Regions from separate parts of the Microbacterium sp. 1.5R genome, predicted to be linked through region 2. Evidence: predicted binding sites of a transcription regulator. Region 2 holds the regulator's gene; the other holds the start of a gene.
What was found. The regulator HrcA, encoded in region 2, represses chaperone genes, less so after heat shock. The targets are predictions, from matches to a motif close to TTNGCACTCGNNNNNNNCGAGTGCNAA.

Region 1 (3,882 bases), 470 kb from region 2:
GGCGGATCGACTCGTAGAAGCTCGGCCAGCCGCATCCGGAGTCGAACTTCGTGCCGCTCTTGAACAGCTCGGCACCGCAGGCGCCGCAGGTGTAGAGGCCCGCTCGGCCCTCGTCGAGAAGCTCGCCCGTCCAGGCGCGCTCGGTGGCGGCTTCGCGCAGCACGGCGTACTGCTCCTCGCCGAGCTCCTCGCGCCACTCTTCTTCGGTCTTGTCCACGCTGTACGACATCGGTCCTCCTGGGGGTCTGATCCATTCTCTCGCGTTCAGAGGCGCTCGGCGCCACGAGACAATGGATCCATGACGGATGCCGTGCAGCAGCGCTACGCGCGTTTCGCCGAGCAGGAGGCGCCGGGGCGCAGCGACCTGTATGTCGAGTGGGCCGACGGTGTCGCCGCCGACTCCGAGGTCCAGGGCGTGCTCGCGCGGATTCCGGAGAACAGACGGCAGCCCCCGCTCGTGTTCGCGGTGACACGGATGCTGGGCGCCGGCCTCGTCGGCTACGGCGCCTGGCGGTCGTTCGTGATCGCGCGCGCCGATGAGATCGTGGCCGAGTGCAGCGGCCGGCGCCTGCAGACGAACGAACCTCTGCGTCTCGCGCCGCTTCTGCCCGCGCTGTCGGAGATCGACGGCCCGATCGCGCTGCTCGAGGTCGGAGCCTCCGCAGGACTGTGCCTCTATCCGGACAGGTACTCGTATCGCTTCGTGGGCGCGGACGGGCGGCTGCGCGCGTCGCTCGACCCCGCGGACGGCCCCTCCACCGTGATCCTCGAGAGCCGTGTCGACGGAGCCCTTCCGCCGATGCGGATGCCCGATGTGGTGTGGCGAGCCGGCATCGACCTCGCGCCGCTCGACGCGCGAGACGAGCGTGACCGGCGCTGGCTGCTGGGTCTGGTGTGGCCGGGGGAGGAGGGGCGTGAGCAACGGGTGTCGGCGGCGCTCGACATCGCGGCATCCGCCCCTCCCCACCTCGTCGCAGGCGACGCGCTCGAGCAGATCGACGAGCTCGCCGCCGAGGCGCCCCGCGACGCCGCCCTCGTCGTCACGACTCCCGGCGTGCTGGTGCACATTCCCCGGGAGGCCCGTGAAGCCCTCGTCGACCGCATCCGGGGGCTCGGCGCGCGCTGGCTGACCATCGACCCTCCCGCGCTCCTCGACGCCTGGGATCCGCCCGTCGTCGCCGCGGAGTGGCCCGGTTTCGTCGTGGCGCTCGACGGGCAGGTGCGCGCAGCCGCCGACCCACTCGGGCGATGGTGGGAGTGGCGTGCCGGAATCGGCGGGGCGGCGACCTAATCTGATCTCATGCTGGGAGAGCTGAGCGAGCGCGATCGTGCGATCCTCGCGCTGGAGACCGCGTGGCCGCGGCACGGCGGCGCGAAGGAGGAGACCATCCGCGCCCAGCTGGGTATGAGCGCCGCGCGCTACTACCAGCTCCTCGGACGTCTGATCGAGTCGGAGGCCGCCCTCGAGTACGACCCGATGCTGGTGCGTCGGCTGCGGCGCATCCGCGACTCGAGATCATTCCAGAGAGCCGCTCGCACGCCCGGTTTCGTCGGCTGACTCGCGCGTCCGCCACGCGCCGACGGCGCTCGATGCGGATACAGAGGTCGGTGCCGTTAGCATCGAGGGGTGTCAAAGCCCAGCCGAGATCGATTCGACGACGTCCCCCGATCATCCGGACGCGTCGGAGCGCATCGCGCCGAAGCCCCGGGGATGAACGGCTGGGTCGTGCTCCTCTGGTCTTTCGTGGCCGCTCTGGTGCTCATCATCGGCGGCATCTTCGGCTCGCTGGTGGTGATGGGGCGCATCAGCCTCTTCCCGGAGGCCGTCCCCACGGCCAGTCCTGCACCCGTCGAGACCGGAGTCGTCGACGTCACCTACTCGGTGATGATCCTCAACGCATCCCCGGACGAGGGGCTCGACGAGCAGATGCGCGACGTCCTGATCAACAACGGCTGGGCAGCGGACGTCGTGTTCGCGACCGACAGCGCGAGCCAGGACTTCTCGACGACGACGGTCTACTACGTCGCCGACGAGGACGAGCTCGCGGCCATCGGCCTCGCGAACCTCATCGGCGGAGCACAGGTGGAGCAGAGCGATTTCTACACCGATCTGAACGACACCGGCGCGAAGCAGCTCACGGTGGTCATCGGACTCGATCGCGCGACCACCGCTCCCGAGACTCCCGCAGACACCCCTGCCCCGTAGAGCGCCGCGCGGTCCCTCCCCGCAGCTTGCACTCGATGGGGTCGAGTGCCAGAATGGCGTTAGCACTCTCTCACTCTGAGTGCTAAACCCAACGTCTACGTCCAGGAGGGACGACAAAACTCATGGCAAAGATCATCGCTTTCGATGAGGAGGCCCGCCGCGGCCTCGAGCGCGGCCTCAACATTCTCGCCGACGCCGTCAAGGTGACGCTCGGCCCGCGCGGTCGCAACGTCGTGCTGGAGAAGAAGTGGGGCGCCCCCACGATCACGAACGACGGCGTCTCCATCGCCAAGGAGATCGAGCTCGACGACCCGTACGAGAAGATCGGTGCGGAGCTCGTCAAGGAGGTCGCCAAGAAGACCGACGACGTCGCCGGTGACGGAACCACCACCGCCACGGTGCTCGCCCAGGCTCTGGTCCGCGAGGGTCTGCGCAACGTCGCAGCCGGCGCAGACCCGATCTCGCTGAAGCGCGGCATCGAGAAGGCCGTCGCGGCCATCACCGAGGAGCTCCTCGCCAGCGCGAAGGAGATCGACTCCAAGGAGCAGATCGCTGCGACCGCTTCGATCTCGGCTGCTGACCCCGCCATCGGCGAGCTCATCGCCGAGGCGATCGACAAGGTCGGCAAGGAGGGCGTCGTCACCGTCGAGGAGTCGCAGACCTTCGGCACCGAGCTCGAGCTCACCGAGGGCATGCGGTTCGACAAGGGCTACCTGAACCCGTACTTCGTGACGGACCCGGAGCGCCAGGAGGCTGTCTTCGAAGACGCCTACATCCTCATCGCGAACCAGAAGATCTCGAACATCAAGGACCTTCTGCCCATCGTCGACAAGGTGATCCAGGACGGCAAGGAGCTCGTCATCATCGCCGAGGACGTCGAGGGCGAGGCTCTCGCGACTCTCGTGCTCAACAAGCTCAAGGGCATCTTCAAGTCGGTCGCCGTCAAGGCACCCGGCTTCGGCGACCGCCGCAAGGCGCAGCTGCAGGACATCGCGATCCTCACCGGTGGTCAGGTCATCACCGAAGAGGTCGGCCTGAAGCTCGAGAACGCCACGCTCGACCTGCTGGGTCGCGCTCGCAAGGTCATCGTCACCAAGGACGAGACCACGATCGTCGAGGGTGCCGGAGAGGCAGACCAGATCGAGGGTCGCGTCACGCAGATCCGTCGCGAGATCGAGAACACCGACAGCGACTACGACCGCGAGAAGCTGCAGGAGCGCCTCGCCAAGCTTGCAGGTGGCGTCGCCGTCATCAAGGCGGGCGCGGCAACCGAGGTCGAGCTCAAGGAGCGCAAGCACCGCATCGAGGACGCCGTCCGCAACGCGAAGGCAGCCGTCGAGGAGGGCATCGTCCCCGGTGGTGGCGTCGCGCTGATCCAGTCCGGCACCAAGGCTCTCGACGCTCTCTCGCTCTCGGGCGACGAGGCGACCGGTGCGAACATCGTTCGCGTCGCGATCGAGGCTCCGCTGAAGCAGATCGCCCTCAACGCCGGCCTCGAGCCGGGTGTGGTCGCGAACAAGGTCTCCGAGCTTCCCTCGGGTCAGGGCCTCAACGCGGCTACCGGTGAGTACGTCGACATGTTCGCAGCGGGCATCATCGACCCGGCGAAGGTGACCCGCTCGGCGCTGCAGAACGCAGCATCGATCGCGGCTCTCTTCCTCACCACCGAGGTCGTC
Region 2 (3,882 bases):
CCGTGACGTCGCGGTAGTCCTCGGTCTTGGGGATCACGAGCGCGTGCAGCGGTGCCTGCGGGTTGATGTCCCGGATCGCGAACACGCGGCCGGTGTCGAGCAGGATCTCACCCGGGATGTCGCCGTTGAGGATGCGCGTGAAGATCGAGGGCTCGGACATGCTCCCAGTCTACTGACCGCAGCACTGCCGGGTCCGTAGCCTGATCACCAGCGGCTGAGTGCGACCGACAGCACGGCGATCGCAGCCGGGCCCGCCGTGGACGTGCGCAGCACGGTGTCTCCGAGCAGCACACGCTCGGCGCCGGCATCCGACAGCTTCGAGAGCTCGTCGTCGGAGATACCGCCCTCGGGCCCGACGACGAGGACGATGTCCCTGCCGTCCGGCTCGAGCTCGGACAACCGCACGGGGGCGGTCGGGTCGAGAAGCAGCACCCGCTGAGATGCGGCGCGTCTCGCGAGGTCGGCGGTCGACGCCGGAGGCGCCACCTCCGGGACCCACGCCCGGTGAGCCTGCTTCGCCGCCTCGCGGACGATCGTCGCCCACCGCTCGCGCCCCTTGACGGCCTTGGGACCATCCCATCGGGACACGCTTCGGCTCGCCTGCCACGGCACGATCTCATCGACGCCGAGCTCGCATGCCGCCTGCACGGCGAGCTCGTCGCGATCGCCCTTCGCGAGAGCCTGCACGAGCACGATGCGAGGGCTGGGCGCGGGGTCGACCGATCGCTCGGCCACGCGCACGTCGACGCGGGACGGAGACACCTCTTCGGCGACGCCGGTCAGCCACACCCCCGAGCCGTCGCCGACCGTCACCGCCTCGCCGACGCGGAGCCGTCGGACGACGGCGGCGTGCTTCGCCTCGGCGCCGGTGAGCGACACGAGGTCGCCGACCGCGGCATCCGAGGAGTTCTCGACGAGGAAGTGGAGTGCCATGAGCGCCGTCCGGATCAGTGCGAACGGAAGCGGTCGCGGAGCTTCGAGAACAGCCCCTGCTGGAACTGCGCCAGCTGCGGGCCCGGTGCCTTGGTCTTCTTCGCGAAGTCCTCGATGAGCGCGCGCTGCGCGGAGTCGAGCCGGGTCGGAGTGACCACCTGCACGCCGACGCGGAGGTCGCCGCGCTGGTTGCCCCGCAGCGGCGTGATGCCGCGGCCCTTGATCGTCAGCACGTCGCCGGACTGGACGCCCGAGCGGATCTCGAGATCGACCTCGCCGTCGAGACCCTGGATCGTGGTCTCGGTGCCGAGGATCGCATCCGGCATCGACACCTCCAGCGTCGCCAGCAGGTCGTCGCCGTCGCGGCTGAAAGACGGGTGCGGGTTCACGGTGACCTCGACGTACAGGTCGCCGTTCGGGCCACCCGCCTTGCCGACCTCGCCAGAGCCCGGCAGCTGCAGGCGCAGCCCGGTCTCGACGCCGGCGGGGATGTCGAGCGAGACGGTGCGACGCGAGCGCACCCGCCCCTGGCCGCCGCAGGTGCCGCACGGATACGGGATCGTCGTGCCGTAGCCCTCGCAGGTGCCGCAGGGCTGAGAGGTCACGACGTTGCCGAGCAGGCTCCGCACCTGACGCTGAACGTGTCCGGAGCCGCCGCAGATGTCACAGGTGACGGGCGACGTGCCCTCCTGGCAGCACGAGCCGTTGCACGTCTCGCACAGCACGGCCGTGTCGACCTCGATGTCGCGGTGCGCACCGAAGACGACGTCGCCGAGATCGAGGGTCACCCGGACGAGGGCGTCCTGTCCCCGTTCGCGGCGTGACCGCGGACGCGCGCCCCTGCCGCCGCCTTGGCCCGCGCCGAAGAAGGTCTCGAAGATGTCCCCGAAGCCGCCGAAGCCCTGGAAGTTGCCGGCGGTGCCGTCTCCGCCGCCCATGTCGTAGCGGCGACGGGAATCGTCGTCGCTCAGGACGTCGTATGCATGCGTGACGAGCTTGAACTGCTCGGCCGCGTCCTCGCCCGGATTCACATCGGGGTGGAGCTGACGAGCGAGGCGTCGGTACGCCTTCTTGATCTCGTCGGTGGAGGCGTCACGAGAGACGCCGAGTACCTCGTAGTGGTCTGCCACAATGGCCCTTCTGCGTGTGCTGTTCTCTGGGCGGCCGCGTCAGCGGGCCGCCTCGTCTTCGTCGAGCATCCGAGACAGATAGCGGGCCACGGCCCGCGCCGCCGCGAGATTGCTCGGATAGTCCATGCGCGTCGGCCCCATCACGCCGACTCGCGCCGTGCCGCTGGGGGCGGCGTAGTTGCTGGCCACGATCGATGCCTCGCCGAGGCCGAAGGACGCGTTCTCGGTGCCGATGCTGGCGGCGAGACCGTGGGAGTCCGCCTCCATCTCGCTCATCAGCCGCAGCAGCGTCACCTGCTCCTCGATCGCCTCGAGCAGAGGGTGGATGCTGCCGCGGAAGTCCTGCTCGCGTCGAGCCAGAGTCGCTGCTCCGGCCATCACCAGGCGCTCCTGACGGAAGGCGCCGAGCTCGTCGACGACGATCGTCGCGAGAGCGCGCAGTACGACGTCATGACTGTGTGCGTCGTCCGCGAGAAGCGCCTGCAGCCGCTCAGCGGCGTCGCTCACCGCCCGGCCCGTGATCAGGGCGGAGAGACGAGCACGCAGCAGCGCCATGTCGGCGTCGTCGACGTCGACGGGCAGCGGGGCGATGCGCTGCGAGACGCCGCCCGCGTCGGTGACGAGCACGATGAGCAGACGATTCGGCGCCAGCGCCACGAGTTCGAGATGCGTGAGATGCGCGCGCGCGAATGACGGGTACTGCGCCAGCGCGACCTGCCCCGTGAGCTGCGTGAGCACTCGGACCGTGCGCACCATCAGGTCGTCGAGGTCGGAGGGAGCGGTGAGGAAGGACTCGATGGCCGTGCGCTGCGCGACCGACAGTGGCCGCAGCTGGGCGAGATGATCCACGAACACGCGGTAGCCCTTGTCGGTGGGGACGCGACCGGAGGAGGTGTGCGGGGCGGCGATCAGCTCTTCGTCTTCGAGCAGTGCCATGTCGTTGCGGATCGTCGCCGCGGACACGCCGAAGGAGTATCGGTCGACGATCGATCGGCTGCCGACGGGTTCATGGGTCTCGACGTAGTCCTGCACGATCGCGCGGAGAACCTGGAGGCCTCTTTCGCTGACCATCGCAACTCCCTCCCTCTTGGCACTCACTGGCTACGAGTGCCAATTCTACCCGCCGACGCCGACCACGTGCTGATCCGGCACGATGTCCGGACTCAGCGGTCGCCGATCAGTCGGTGAGCTCACGCACGACGGCATCGGCGAGCAGGCGCCCCCGCAGTGTGAGCTGCACGCGTCCGCGAACGGCAGCGGCCGGGTCGACGAGCCCATCCGCGATCAGACCCGCGACGCGTGTCCTCTTGTCCGCGGCGAGGTCGCTGACGGCGATGCCCTCGCGGATGCGACTCAGCAGCAGGATGCGCTCGAGCGTCGTCGACTGCTCGTCCGGCCGCTCCGTGCCGGCGGCGGGAGACTCCGCTGCGGCGAGCCGCTGTGCATACGCGGCCGGATGCTTGACGTTCCACCACCGCAGGCCGGCGACGTGACTGTGCGCGCCGGGACCGAATCCCCACCAGTCGCTCCCCCGCCAGTAGGCGAGATTGTGCCGCGAACGCTGCTCGGGCGAGCGAGACCAGTTGCTGATCTCGTACCAGTCGAAGCCCGCCGCTGCGAGACGCGCATCGGCGAGCTCGTACATGTCGGCCTGCAGGTCGTCGTCCGGCGCCGGCACCTCGCCTCGGCGGATCTGTCGCGCGAGCTTCGTGCCGTCCTCGATGATCAGCGCGTACGCCGAGATGTGGTCCGACTCGAGTGCGAGCGCCGCGTCGAGCGACGCCTCCCAATCACCGATCGACTCACCGGGGGCGCCGTA

Region 1: a site for HrcA is predicted at 2,266-2,292, ahead of groL (chaperonin GroEL). Genes of this name have one in related genera too.

What each region holds. Positions count from the first base shown of each region.
Region 1 covers NZ_CP018151.1:2,553,267-2,557,148, reverse strand. Annotated here, with positions in the region: gene msrB (peptide-methionine (R)-S-oxide reductase MsrB) at 1-229, opposite strand, end outside; gene BMW26_RS12250 (DUF2332 domain-containing protein) at 299-1,291, shown strand; gene BMW26_RS12245 (DUF3263 domain-containing protein) at 1,301-1,558, shown strand; gene BMW26_RS12240 (LytR C-terminal domain-containing protein) at 1,628-2,206, shown strand; gene groL (chaperonin GroEL) at 2,329-3,882, shown strand, end outside.
Region 2 covers NZ_CP018151.1:2,079,366-2,083,247, forward strand. Annotated here, with positions in the region: gene BMW26_RS09935 (HIT domain-containing protein) at 1-160, opposite strand, end outside; gene BMW26_RS09940 (16S rRNA (uracil(1498)-N(3))-methyltransferase) at 205-933, opposite strand; gene dnaJ (molecular chaperone DnaJ) at 948-2,063, opposite strand; gene hrcA (heat-inducible transcriptional repressor HrcA) at 2,103-3,134, opposite strand; gene hemW (radical SAM family heme chaperone HemW) at 3,241-3,882, opposite strand, start outside.